2 regions of the Mesorhizobium sp. M0478 genome follow, and region 2 is predicted to be linked to the other one. Evidence: riboswitches for the same ligand, from Rfam matches in the RefSeq annotation. Region 2 holds a riboswitch; the other holds the start of a gene.

Region 1 (7,158 bases), on a different contig from region 2:
CGATCTCGGTGGTCAGGCGCTGCTGCCATTGGCCGGGCACGGTTTTTCGGGACAATCCGGCACAGGTTCCATCCGCCTCGGCGGCTACGGCGCCTGGTTCGGGCGCATCGACTGAGTTTTTTGACGAAACTGGATTTTTTGAGGAAATCCAGGTTCTCTAGGGAAATCACTGGGAGGAAATTATGGCCGATGTCACGCTGAGACAGGTGAAGAAATCATACGGCAATCTGCACATTCTCCACGGCATCGACCTCGACATAAAGTCGGGCGAGTTCATCGTCTTCGTCGGCCCGTCGGGTTGCGGCAAGTCGACCTTGCTGCGGTCCATCGCCGGGCTTGAGGAGATCACCTCCGGCGAGCTGAAGATCGCCGGCGAGGTGGTGAACGACGTGCCGCCTTCCAAGCGCGGCATTGCCATGGTGTTCCAGTCCTATGCGCTCTATCCGCACATGACCGTCTACGACAACATGGCCTTCTCGATGAAGATCGGCAAGGAAAGCAAGGCCGAGATCGACAAGCGGGTGCGGCAGGCCGCCGAAATCCTGCAGCTGACCAAATATCTCGACCGCCTGCCCAAGGCGATGTCGGGCGGCCAGCGCCAGCGTGTCGCCATCGGTCGCGCCATCGTGCGCAATCCGAAAGTGTTCCTGTTCGACGAGCCGCTGTCGAATCTCGACGCGGCGCTGCGCGTCGCGACCCGCATCGAGATCGCCAAGCTCAAGGAATCGATGCCTGCCACGACCATGATCTACGTCACCCACGATCAGGTCGAAGCGATGACGCTCGCCGACCGCATCGTCGTGCTGAAGGATGGCCATATCGAGCAGGTCGGCACGCCGATGGACCTCTACAAGAGGCCCGGCAATCTGTTCGTTGCCCAGTTCATCGGCTCGCCGGCCATGAACATCCTGCCGGCGACAATCGACAGGACGGGCAACCCGACAATCGTCAGCCATGTCGGCGGCCGCAAGGCAACGGTGCCGATTGCAACGCCGGCGTCAGCAAAGGGTGCGGCAGTCAGCTTCGGCGTGCGGCCGGAGGATCTGTCGGCCGCCACCGGCGCGGAATATCTTTTCGAGGGCGTGGTGGACTATGTCGAGCAACTCGGCGAGGTGCAGCTTGTCTATGTCGATATCGGCCGCGCTGACCTGCCGTTGGTGACCAAGCTGCCCGGCAATGTCGAGGTCAAGCGCGGGGCAAAGCTGCGACTGACCGCGGATGCCGGGGACCTGCACATCTTCGACGCCGATGGGCACTCCTTCTCGCTCAAGCCGGTGGAAGTGAAGGCGGCTTGAGATAGCTGCGTCGTACAGGCATAAAAAAGAGCGGCGGGCCAGGCCCGCCGCTCTTTTTTTAAGCTTCGGCTGTTAGTTGTTGCCGAACCGATCCCTGTCGCTGCTCTGAGGAACGAACTTCTGTTGGTCGTTCGACGAGTTCAGCAGCTTGTAGACCGCCGAGTTGGTGCCGGTCGACGAAGTGCGGGTGGTGTCGACGGCAGCGGCCGGCTGGTTGGCGCCATTGGAGCCATAATTGTCGCTGCCGGCAAAGGCAGCGCTCGAAACAGCCAGAACGGCTGCGGTGGCAAGAACGATCTTCTTCATTTTAGTCTCCTGAATTTTTCTGATGCCGCCAGCTGCAGCGGATAAGCCCGCCACGTGCTGGAAACCGGCTTTTAGCGGCCGAAAAGGTTACGGTCTGCACCGTGGGCAGGCGCCTGCTCGGCTGGAGCCGACTTCTCAACCGAAGCCGTATGGCCACTATCGGTCGACGTAATCGCAGGCTGGTTGGCGCCGTTCGAACCGTAGTTGTCGCTGCCGGCGAAAGCGCTGCAGGAGATGGCCAAAACGGCGGCGGCAGCAAGGATGATCTTTTTCATTTCAATACTCCTGAATTTTTTGGGATCCCGAGAGCGACGGGTTAGCCGCCCTTCTTTGGTCGGGATCAGCGATTGCCGTAGAGGTCGCGGTCGGCGCCCTGAACGACAGGCTGCTTGTCAGCCTGCGCCGGCTTCTGAATGGAAGCCGTATACGAGCTGTCGACCGAGACGGCTGGCTGGTTCGCACCATTGGAACCGTAATTGTCGCTACCGGCGAAGGCGCTGCCGGTGATCGCCAAAACGGCTGCGGCAGTGAGGATGATCTTTTTCATTTTTAGGACTCCAGTTTGTCTGTCCGTCTAGCGGCGTGTCTTGGGAGGAATTCGCGTCGTTCGGACAGCCCCGATGTGGGAAAGCCATAGGCTGGTTTCCAATCACGAAGTTGTTCCGTGTGGACCACGGTCCTGCACCTTGAAATTGTGCCAGGAAGTTCCTCTATGGTCATTTATCGCATTGTTTTCAGTTGCTTATGTCGACCGAGTGGTTCGCTCCGGTGTCGGTTTCCGGGCCGTCGTTCACACCGTCCTGCACGCATTGTCAACAGAAACGAACCGTTCGGTTCGATTAGAGATTGCTAATAGTAACTTTTCGATACCGTTGAGCCCTTTTTGCCCCCGATCGGAACTGGATCCGCAGCGATTCGAAACGGCGATGATGGCGTCGCAAGAAACGTCTCAGCTCTTTGACCGGCGGCGGGGGGCGTATGCCGCGCGTGTCGCGCCGCATGGATATGATGTCGCTTTCATGCCGACGTCGCGATCGCTGCCGTGATTAGATGATCGCATCTCAGGTGCCGCTTCGTGACGACGCAGCGGAGAATTGGGAAGCCGGTCAGAATCCGGCGCTGCCCCCGCAACGGTGGTGGAGTTGAAGTCGCAACGGGAGACCACTGGGCAAGAGCCTGGGAAGGTGTCGCGATGGTCCGCAAGGACAACTCCAGAGCCCGGAAACCAGCCCGAGATGCATAGACTCGACTGATCGCGGTGGGCGGTCAAGAGGTGGATAGTGCATGTCCGGCGCCGCGCCGGCCTGCGTCCGATCCTTCCTCCATCACCACCAAGTTCAGTCCTTAAACCACGAGGACAGAACTATGGATACGCGCAACGACATGCTGAGGCTCCTGAACGGCCGCAAGCAAGGCTTTTCGCTGGAACAGCCCTTCTACACCGACCCGGACTATTTCAAGCTCGACATGGAGCTTATCTGGTATCGCGACTGGCTGTTCATCGGCCATGATTGCGAACTGCCGAAGCCCGGCAGCTATATCACCGTGCAGATCGGCGATTATCCGGTGGTGCTGGTCCGCGACCAGAAGGGCAACATCAACGCCTTTCACAATTCCTGCCGCCATCGCGGCAGCCGTGTCTGCAACACTGAGAAGGGCATGGCGGCAAAGCTTGTCTGCCCCTATCACCAGTGGACCTACGAGCTTGACGGCCGGCTGCTGTTTGCCCGCCAGATGGCCGACGGTTTCGACAAGAGCCAGTTCGGCCTGAAGCCCGTCGCCTGCGAGAGCGTCGGCGGCTATATCTTCATCTGCCTGGCAAAAGAACCTGCCGACTTTGCGCCGATGCGCGCCATGATAGAGCCCTACCTCAAGCCGCACGGGCTGAATGAAGCCAAGGTCGCCTTCGAGAGCACCATCATCGAGAAGGGCAACTGGAAGCTGGTCTGGGAAAACAACCGCGAATGCTATCACTGCGCCGGCAATCATCCAGAGCTGTGCAAGACATTCCCCGAAGCGCCGACGGTGACCGGCGTGCAGGGCGCCGACAGCGATCCGGAGATGCTGGCGCACTGGGCGAAATGCGAGGCGGCGGGCCTGCCGAGCAAGTTCCGCATCGATCCGGCCGGGCAATACCGCGCCACCCGCGCGCCGCTGCTGCGCGATGCCGTCAGCTACACGATGTCGGGAAAGCGCGCGGTGACGAAGAACCTGTCCGACACTGTTGCCGCCGACCGCATCGGCACCTTGATGCACTACCACTATCCGACGACCTGGAACCACATACTGATCGACCATGCGGTCACCTTCCGGGTGCTGCCGATCAGCGCCACCGAAACCGCGGTGACGACCAAGTGGCTGGTGCACAAGGATGCGGTCGAGGGGGTCGACTACAACCTTGAGGAGCTCACCCATGTCTGGACCGAGACCAACGACCAGGACCGCCGCATCGTCGAGGAAAACGCCTTTGGCATCCTGTCTCCGGCCTATGAGCCCGGCCCCTATTCGGAGCTGCACGAGGGCGGCGTGATCCAGTTCGTCGAATGGTACGCGGCCTTCATCGGCCCGCGCCTTGCCGAAGGCGGCCGGCCGGCGCTACGCAGCGTCGCGTGAGCTGGAGCAGGCGAAGAGGGACCAGAGGATGAATGCGATGACGGATCTTGGGCTCTATCGCCATCTTGACCAGATGGCGCCGTGGAACGATAGGCTGCAGGTGCTGGAAGTGATCGGCGTCAGCGACGAGGCGCCCGACGTCAAGACCTTCACCTTCCGCTCCGACAACCAGACCTGGTTCCGCTACAAGCCGGGCCAGTTCCTGACGCTGGAACTGCCGACACCGGACGGGCCGCTGATGCGCACCTACACGCTGTCGTCGTCGCCATCGCGGCCGTTTTCGATCGCGGTGACGGTCAAGGCGCAGGCCGGCAGCATCGGCACGCGCTGGATGTTCGACCATCTGGTGCCCGGTTCGCATGTCAAGGCCTACGGACCGGCCGGCGACTTCTCGTTGCACAGCCACCCGGCGGCCAAATACCTGTTCATTTCCGCCGGCTCCGGCGTGACGCCGATGATGTCGATGCTGCGCTGGCTGAACGACTGCGCGCCATGGACCGATGTCGGTTTCGTCAACTGCGCGCGGCGTGCCGAAGAGATCATCTTCCGCAAGGAACTCGAACTGCTCGGCGGCCATATGCCCGGCCTGTCGCTCGGCTTCATGATCGAGGAACGTTCCAGCCGCGAAGGCTGGTACGGCCATATGGGCCGCATCGATGCGATCCGGCTGCCCTTGCTGGCTCCGGACTTCCGCGAGCGCGAAATCTTCTGCTGCGGCCCCGATCCGTTCATGCGCGCCGTGCGCGGCATGCTGGATGCCGCCGGCTTCGACATGACGAAATACCATCAGGAGAGCTTTGCCGCGCCTGTGGTGGAGGAAATTCCGGCGCCGTTTGCCTCCCCGGTCGAGGACGGCATCGCTGCACCTGTCGAAGCCGTGACGCCGATCCGCTTCTCGCTTTCGGAGGTCGACGCCGGCTGCGTCGCCGGCCAGACCGTGCTGCAGACCGCGCGCAGCTCGGGCGTGCGGATTCCCGCCGCCTGCGAGTTCGGCCTGTGCGGCACCTGCAAGGTGAAGAAGGTCTCCGGCGAAGTCGAGATGAGCCACAATGGCGGCATCCTCGACCACGAGATCGATGACGGTTTTATCCTTGCCTGCTGCTCGAAACCATTGTCGGCGCTCGAAATCGAGGCTTGAGCCGGTCGACTTCGCCGCAACGGTCGCCGACGCAGGCGTTGTATTCGCGGGTCTTTGTCTTGCCAACCAACGGCCAAGTGATTTAGACGCACTTAGGAAGGGCTTGGCAGACCGTGAAGCCGGCGCATCCCTTCAGGGCGCATGGGACGGGGGACACAGCGATGCAACAGCGGGTCTACGCGGTCGCAAGCAAGGACATCGTTTTCGAATCATTCGATGGCGAAGCCGTCGTTCTCGATCTTTCGAACGGCAAGTATTTCGGCTTTTCCGATTCCGGCAGCCGGGTCTGGCAGGCTTTGTCGTCCGGCGTCGCCACTGAAGCGCTGGTCGGAGCTGCCGCGGGCGCCGCAAAAATAAGCCTGGCCGACCTCGAAAGCTTCGTTGCCCGACTGCTCGATTTCGGGTTGCTTGCGCCAGCCGAAACACCGGCACAACCGCTTTCGGGCGAGCTGTCGTCTGCGCTTGCTGCCAGCAATGAGCCGCTCAAGGTCGATGTCCATGACGACCTTGCCGATCTCATCATTGTCGACCCGATCCATGAGGTCGAGGAACCTCTCGGCTGGCCGGCGGTGAAACAGGCATAATCGTTTCCCTAAAGCGCGTCGCGTTTGAACGGACTCAGGCGACGCGGTTTAGATCTTTGATTTTATGCATGTCGTCGTCTCAAAACCGGGGCCACCCCGAGCGACATGCATCAGGCGACCCGGCGCAATTCTGGACGCTGAACAACCAACACATGCCTTTGATCACGCTGCAAACCCTGCCGGATTATGCCCGCCATGTGCTGGCGGCCGCGGAAAGCGCCGCCGCCTTCTATCCCGTTGCCGCCAGCGTGCGGTTGCCGGGACTGGACCTGAGTGTCCACCTCGACCATGGCACGCTGGCGGAAGCCATGAGCCATGCCTTCATACCGGCCCCGGAAAATCCGTCTGCATCTGACGGCTGCCGCATTTTCGTCGCCCACCCGGCCATCGATGGCGTCCCCGCCCCGGCCACCTGGGGCCGAGGCGATTACAACCATCATGCCTTTGCCAACCGGCTGGAAGAGGCCGGATTGCGCGGCAGCTACTATCATGACCTCGACTTCTGGCAGTTCCATGATCCGCAACGCCATGTCGGGGCGCAGCTGATGATGTCGGCCGACGCCTTTCCGCCATGGGAACAAGGGGCGCCGCTGCGCGCCTTCCTGCATTGGGAATATGCGGCGCGCGGCATGCGGCTCACCCATGCCGGCACGCTGGGCATCGATGGCAAGGGCGTGTTGCTGGCGGGCTCCGGCGGTGCCGGCAAATCGGGAACGGTCGTCGCCGGCCTGCTCAATGGGCTCGATAGCGTCGGCGACGACTATGTGCTGATCGACCGGACCGAGGGGGTGACGGCCTATCCGCTGTTTGCCACGCTCAAGCAGGATCCGGAGGGCTTCAAGCGGCTGAAGCTGGAGGGTCGGCTAAAGTCGTACCAACCGCTGAACTGGCAAGGCAAGCATGCCTTTCGCATCGACGAGATCGCGCCTCGACCACCTCCTGCAAGTCTGGACATTATTGCTTTGATAGTGCCCCATATCAGGGGAGGTGCGAGAAGCTCGGTCATGCCCATATCGCGCAAGGATGCCATGATCGCCTTGGCCCCGTCAGGAATCGTGCAGATGCCGGGCGAGCGGGAAGCGGGCTTTCGCTTTTTCAGCGAGCTTACCCGCGATCTGCCATGCTACCGGCTGTCGCTGGGGACCGAGCCGCGCGAGATCGCCGGCACGATTGCGGATTTCGTCCTTCGGGGCGCTGCATGAAGTTGAGCATCATTGTGCCG
Region 2 (7,158 bases):
GGCCAATCCACTTTGATTACAGCAACCAACCCTAATGCGGAAGCGCGACAGTTTAACCGCTGAACCGTTTTAGGTGCCTTTGCTGCAACGCGGCGAGGGTTAGCGCACGGCTTTCAGCGAAGCAAGTCAAACCTTGTTCAAAAGACAGTGCTGGACGGCAGGCCGGGAAAAACTGGTCCGATCTCCTCCTGTTTGATTTCCTTCATCTTTCACTCCACTTTTGTCTCCTGACACATCTCCCGCCATTTGCCTGCTAGCATGACCGGAATCGCCGGCTAAAGTCGGGAAAATGGTTCGAGGCAAGACACTTTGACGAAGGACAAAATCTCACTCCCCGCGGCCAGGCGCATCGCGCTCGCCGCGCAAGGATTTCTCGATCCCCGCCCGGTCGGCACGCCCGATCGCCGCCACCTCGCCCGCGTGCTGTCGCGCACCGGCTTGCTGCAGATCGATTCCGTCAGCGCGGTGGTGCGCGCCCACTATATGCCGCTCTATTCGCGGCTTGGCCCCTACCCGCTGGCTTTGCTCGACAATGCGGCCATCACCCGCAAACGCACGGTGTTCGAATACTGGGCGCATGAGGCCTCGTTCCTGCCGGTCGAGACCTACCCGCTGATGCGCTGGCGCATGCAGCGGGCCGAGCAAGGCGACGAAATGTATCTCGGCCTCGCCAAATGGGGCCGCGAGCACGCCGCCTATATCGAAGAGATCTACCGCGCGGTCGCCGAGCGCGGCCCGATTGCCGCTTCGGCACTGGAAGGCCAGAAAGGTTCGGGCGGCTGGTGGGGCTGGAGCCACGCCAAGCACGCCTTCGAATGGCTCTTCTGGGCCGGACGCATCACCACGGCGCACCGCCGTGGCTTCGAACGCTTCTATGACCTGCCCGAGCGCGTGCTGCCGCAGGCGATCCTCGATCTGCCGGTGCCGACCGCCGAGGACGCGCACCGCGAATTGCTGCGCATTTCTGCCCGCGCCCACGGCATCGCGACGTCGGGTGACCTGCGCGATTATTTCCGCTTGTCGCCGGCCGACATGAAGGGCCGGTTGGAGGAACTGGTCGAGATGGGCGAGTTGCTGCCGGTAAACGTCGAAGGTTGGGACAAGCCGGCTTACCTCTATAGGGACGCCCGCCTGCCGCGAAAGATCGAGGCCCGCGCCTTGCTGGCCCCCTTCGATCCGGTGGTCTTCGAGCGCGCGCGCACCGAGCGTCTCTTCGATTTCCGCTACCGCATCGAGATCTACACCCCGGCCGACAAGCGGCAATATGGCTATTACGTGCTGCCTTTCTTGCTCGGCGACAAGATCGTCGCCCGCGTCGACCTCAAGGCCGACCGGCCTGCGAGTGTCTTACGCGTCCACGCCGCCTATGCCGAAGCAGGCGCACCGCCTGAGACCACCGCACAGCTTTTCGAGGAACTAAAGGAGATGCAGGGCTGGCTTGGCCTTGAGCGCATCGAAGTGACGCCGGCCGGCAATCTGGGGCCGGCATTGGCTAGCGAGAGAGATGGCCAACCCTTGCAGCGTCTGTCATAGACGCCTCAATAAGCCTCGTAGGTTGTGCAATGGCATCGGACAAAGTGCTCGACATGATCCATGGCGCCCTCATTGCGCATGGAATAGATGCAGTCCGCAGAGATAGGGACGTCATGCTCCAATCGAAGCAGCTTCGGTTTGAGGCTGAGGTGTTCGAGACGAGTTCTGACCGGCTGGTCCTGGAAATCTACATTTTTTCTCCGCTGCTTGATGTTCAGCCGGTCATTGAATCCTTTGCTGGCTTCGGCGACACGCGCGAACAGGAACTGAACCAGGCGTTTGAAAAGTTTCTCCGTGGTGTTTTCCATGTGGCCATTGAGGGACTGGCCGATCACGTCTGCGAGAACATGCAGGCCGAAATAGAGCTTTGGCAGCGAAGCAGCGCCAGTTGGAAGATCTGGCGAAAAGATGCCCGCTGGAAAATCTATAGCGGCCCGGTCATTTCCCAGGCCACAACCGAGCTATGCTCGCTGACACCAGGCTATCCAGCATTCTATGCCAAGCTGGAAAAGCTGTTCACAGCTTCGGTACCCCCCGGAAGCCATTTTGTCCGGACCTTTCTGGCAGGCTTGAAGGGCACGCTGATTAGTGCCGAAGTCCTTCTGGACAACGCGGTTTGGCATGAGGGACAGAATCTGGCTGTCGGTCATGACTGGGACTATAGCGATGGCTATCAAGCTATCCGACAGGTCATCCTGGCACTGCCGGAAGCCGGGACATGACAGCCCCTGCCGACATCGCCATGTCGTAGCCGTGCGTTGACACCGCTGCCTGCAAAAGCCTAAAATCCGCTCCAGACGGTCCCCTGCCCGCAACGGCAAGGGCCAAGAGGGAATGCGGTGCGGGACGAAAAAATCCCAAATCCGCGGCTGTCCCCGCAACTGTAAGCGAAGAGCCAAGGCCGAAAGCCACTGGGTAACACCGGGAAGGCGGCTAACCAAGGCAATGACTCGCGAGCCAGGAGACCTGCCGTCTGAGACAAAGTATCCGATCGCCTGGCGGGTTTCCGGGCAAGGAGCACGGTTTTTGGACCAGAACAGCAGTTTTTCGGCTGGCACAACGGACATTGCGTCCGGCGACAACGACGCCCTGACCGGCGTGACCGTCATCGTCTGCGCCTCCTGCCGCGATGAGACCGGTTCCGACGCCCATCCGCGCGCCGGCGAATTGCTGGCTGAGGACACAGGCCGCGCCGCTGCCGGCGATATCCGGGTCCGCACCGCCGAATGTCTCGGCAATTGCAAGCGCCGCCTCAGCGCCGCGATCCTGCGCGATGGCTGCTGGAGCTATGTCTTCGGCGATCTGACCGCAACCAGCGGCGCCGACCTCGTTACCGGCGCAAAGCTCTTCGCGACTTCGGCCGACGGCCTCATCCCGTGGCGCGGCCGGCCCGATAGCCTCAAGCGCGGCCTCGTTGCCCGCATCCCACCCCTCGACATGCTGAAGGACTGACGATGAACGCTTCAAACCCGGCCGCCAACCTCTCCCGTGTTCCCTGCACTGTCGTTACAGGCTTCCTCGGCGCCGGCAAGACGACGCTGGTCCGCCATCTCCTGGAAAATGCCGGCGGCAAGCGCATCGCCATCATCGTCAACGAGTTCGGCGACATCGGCATCGACGGGGAAATCCTGAAAGGCTGCGGCATCGACACCTGCCCCGAGGAAAACATCGTCGAACTGGCCAATGGCTGCATCTGCTGTACAGTCGCCGACGATTTCGTGCCCGCCCTCGACAAGATCCTCGCGCTGACACCGAAGGTTGACCACATCCTGATCGAGACCTCGGGCCTGGCTCTGCCCAAGCCGCTGGTCCAGGCGTTCCAGTGGCCGAGCGTGAAGAGCCGGGTAACCGTCGACGGTGTCATCGCCGTGGTAGACGGCCCGGCGCTGGCCGAAGGCCGCGTCGCCAACGACATGGACGCTTTGCAGGCACAGCGCGCTCAGGACGAGACGCTCGACCATGACGATCCTGTCGAAGAAGTGTTCGAGGACCAGATCGCCTGCGCCGATTTGATCATCCTGTCGAAGAGCGATCTGATGGACGCCCCCGGTTCGGCCCGCGCCAACGCCATCATCAATGAACATTCCGCCCGCGCGGTAAAAATCGTGCCGACTGCGCATGGCAAGGTCGACCCGTCGGTGCTGCTTGGCCTCGGTCTCACCGTCGAAGACGACATCGAGAACCGCAAGTCGCATCACGACGGCGCTTTCGATCATGAGCATGACGATTTCGACACCTTCATCGTCGACATCCCCTCGATCGCCAATCCCGACGACCTGGCCAAGCGCGTCGCCACCGCCGCCGAACAGGAAAACGTGTTGCGTGTAAAAGGCTTCGTCGATGTCGGCGGCAAGCCGATGCGGCTTTTGCTGCAGGCCGTCGGCCCGCGCGTCAATCATTACTATGACCGCGCCTGGGCGGCTGAGGACGACCGCCGCTCGCGTCTTGTCGTCATTGGCCTGAAAGGACTGAACCGCCCGGCGATCGAGCGTATACTCGCCGGCTGATCCAAACCACGAGCCGAAATGCATATACTCACCACCACATCCGCCTCGCTCGACGATCTCGCCGAGCCCGTCGATCTCGGGCAGACGCCGGCGGATATCGTGGCGCTGTCCTTCACCGACAGCGACCTCGCCGGCCTCGCGGCGGCGTGGAAGGCCGATGCCGCCCGCCTGCCGTCGATGCGGCTGGCGGCGCTGCGCGACCTGCGCCATCCCATGTCCGTGGACCTCTGGATCGACAGCGTCGCCCGCCACGCCAAGGTGATTTTGGTGCGCATCCTCGGCGGCTACGACTGGTGGCGCTATGGCTGCGACCAGCTTGCCGCGACTGCCCGTGCGAACGGCATCAAGCTGGCGCTGCTGCCGGGCGAGAGCCACGACGAGGATCTCAGGCTGATCGAAGCCTCGACGCTGCCCCGCGCGGAGCTGGACGGCCTGCTGGGCTATTTCCGCGAGGGCGGGCCGGAGAATATGGCAGCGCTGATGCAGCGGCTGGCGGGGTTGGCTGGGCAGGATGCGGCGGCGGCTGAGCCGGTCAGCGTGCCGAAAGCCGGGTTTTATGAGCCTGGCTGCGGCGTGGTCGAATTTGCCGATGTCGGCGTTCCGTCACACCCCCCTCTGTCCTGCCGGACATCTCCCCCTCAAGGGGGGAGATCAGCCGTCACCACAGCCGGCTCCTCTTCGGCCCCGTTGAACAGGAAGCTGTCTGGGTCATCTAAGATTGGCGAAACCGTTGACGACAGATCAATCTCCCCCCTTGCGGGGGAGATGTCCGGCAGGACAGAGGGGGGTGGGCGGGAACTCGGCGCAGACAACATCAACTCTCCCATCATCCCCATCCTCTTCTACCGCTCGATGCTGCTGGCCGCCGATGTCGCGCCAATCGATGCTCTCTTTGATGCACTCCGCCAGCGCGGCATGAGACCGGTCCCGATCTTCGTCTCCAGCCTCAAAGACCCGACCTCCCTGGCCTTCGTCGAAACTGCTCTGGCCGCGCTCAACCCCGCCGCCATCATCACCGCAACCGCCTTCGCATCCGGCGCCGAACCGGGCGTCGAAACCTTGTTCGACCGCGCCGGCGTGCCCGTCTTCCAGGTCATCGTCGCCACCACCCGCCGCGACGTCTGGGACAACAACCAGCGCGGCCTGGCGCCCGCCGACCTCGCCATGCATGTCGTGCTGCCCGAACTCGACGGCCGCATCCTCGCCGGCGCGATTTCCTTCAAGGGCGAGAGCGAGACCGACCCGGCGCTCGGCCACCGCGCCTTCGCCAACCGCCCGGAACCGGATCGCGTGGCGCAAGTGGCGGACAGGCTAGCGGCGTTCACACGGTTGCAGCAGACGCCCCGCGCGACGCGTAAGTTGGCGATCCTCATTCCGGACTATCCGAGCGCGCCCGGCCGCACTGGCTATGCAGTGGGCCTGGATGTGCCGTCCAGCGTGCTGGCCATGCTGCATGACCTGAAGGAGCAGGGCTATCGCGTTGACGGGATTCCAGAAACGCCGCGTGCGCTGCTGGACGCGTTGGAGCGGAGCGATGGTGGGCTGGGGCTGGATGAGTATCTGGACTTCTCAAAGGATTTGCCGGCTGAGGCACTGGCTGCAGTCGAGGCGGCATGGGGCGTCCCTTCACCCTCCCCCTTGTGGGGAGGGTCGGTTCGCGACATTCGCGAAGCGGATGGCGCGAAACGGGGTGGGGGTAGCGGTGCACCACCCCCACCCGGCCCTGCGGGCCACCCTCCCCACAAGGGGGAGGGCAAGAGCGGCTTCCCCTTCCGCGCCGCCGCCTTCGGCAACATCACTGTCGCTCTCGCCCCCGACCGTGGCCGCTCGGCCGACCGCCGCGCCGATTACCACGACCCGACGCTCCCTCCCCGCCACGACCTCATCGCCTTCGGCCTGTGGCTGCGCAAATCGCTCCGCATCCATGCTCTCATCCATGTCGGCGCTCATGGCACGCTGGAATGGCTGCCCGGCAAGACGGTAGCGCTCTCACAAAACTGCTTCCCCGAGATCGTCACCGGCTCGTTGCCCGTCATTTACCCCTTCATCGTCTCCAATCCCGGCGAAGCGGCGCAGGCGAAGCGGCGTATCGCCGCCGTCACGCTTGGCCATCTGCCGCCGCCGCTGACCGGTGCCGGCCTAGACGAAGGGCAGCACAAGCTCGAACGCCTCGTCGACGAATATGTCCAGGCCGACGGCCTCGACCGCCGCCGCCGCGATCGTCTGGCCAAGCTGATCGTCGACACGGCGCAAAAGACCGGCTTCGCCTCCGAAGCCGGCGTCGCCGGAACCGATGCGCCCGACGAGGCGCTGCGCCGCATCGACGCCTGGCTCTGCGACCTCAAGGATTTCGCCATCAAGGACGGCCTGCATATTTACGGCCGCGCGCCAGACGACGAACCCGACGCCATGCGCCGGCAAAGCGCCGAAGCCGAGAAGGCCGCGCTGCTGGCGGCGCTCGACGGCCGCCACGTCAAGGCCGGCCCGGCCGGGGCGCCTGCGCGTGGCCGCTCCGACGTGCTGCCCACCGGCCGCAATCTCTTCACCTCCGATCCGCGCACCATGCCGACGCCGACCGCCTATGATCTGGGCCGATCGGCGGCGGAAGAGGTCGTGCGCGGCTATATGCAGTCACATGGCGACTGGCCGCGTTCTCTGGTCATCGACCTCTGGGGCTCGGCCTCGCTGCGCACCGGGGGCGAGGAGATCGCGCAAGGCCTGGCGCTGATGGGCTGCCGGCCGCAATGGGACAGTGCCACCGGCCGCATCACCGGCATCGAGGTGCTGCCGCCGGCCACGCTCGGCCGTCCGCGCATCGATGTCACCTGGCGGATTTCGGGCCTGTTCCGCGACATGTTCCCGACCCAGATCGCGCTGATCGACGCCGCTGCCAACGCCGTTGCCGTGCGCGACGAGGACGATTCGGAAAACCCGCTCGCCGCCAGAACCCGTGCCGATGGCAAGATCGGCCCGCGCATCTTCGGCACCTCGCCCGGCACCTATGGCGCCGGCGTCGAGGACCTGTTGTCGAGTGGCGACTGGGCCGCGCGCGAAGAAATCGGCCGCGCCTATCTCGATGCGACATCGCATGCCTATGGCGGCGCCGAGGGCGAAGGCA

The links. Region 2 has a riboswitch for cobalamin ahead of NKI64_RS17370 (DUF1636 family protein). Riboswitches for the same ligand answer to the same signal wherever they lie in the genome.
Region 1: it holds a riboswitch for cobalamin, as region 2 does, so the genes downstream of both, NKI64_RS26135 (aromatic ring-hydroxylating oxygenase subunit alpha) here and NKI64_RS17370 (DUF1636 family protein) in region 2, are expected to answer to the same signal.

What each region holds. Positions count from the first base shown of each region.
Region 1 covers NZ_JAMYRH010000013.1:170,677-177,834, reverse strand. The annotation lists gene bglA (beta-galactosidase BglA) at 1-115, shown strand, start outside; gene NKI64_RS26155 (ABC transporter ATP-binding protein) at 183-1,295, shown strand; gene NKI64_RS26150 (DUF680 domain-containing protein) at 1,368-1,601, opposite strand; gene NKI64_RS26145 (DUF680 domain-containing protein) at 1,673-1,876, opposite strand; gene NKI64_RS26140 (DUF680 domain-containing protein) at 1,942-2,148, opposite strand; cobalamin riboswitch at 2,648-2,849, shown strand; gene NKI64_RS26135 (aromatic ring-hydroxylating oxygenase subunit alpha) at 2,967-4,214, shown strand; gene NKI64_RS26130 (FAD-binding oxidoreductase) at 4,252-5,352, shown strand; gene NKI64_RS26125 (PqqD family protein) at 5,514-5,936, shown strand; gene NKI64_RS26120 (serine kinase) at 6,089-7,138, shown strand; gene NKI64_RS26115 (glycosyltransferase family 2 protein) at 7,135-7,158, shown strand, end outside.
Region 2 covers NZ_JAMYRH010000006.1:303,327-310,484, forward strand. The annotation lists gene NKI64_RS17360 (winged helix-turn-helix domain-containing protein) at 310-1,533, shown strand; gene NKI64_RS17365 (DUF6348 family protein) at 1,563-2,255, shown strand; cobalamin riboswitch at 2,315-2,521, shown strand; gene NKI64_RS17370 (DUF1636 family protein) at 2,560-2,985, shown strand; gene cobW (cobalamin biosynthesis protein CobW) at 2,988-4,040, shown strand; gene cobN (cobaltochelatase subunit CobN) at 4,059-7,158, shown strand, end outside.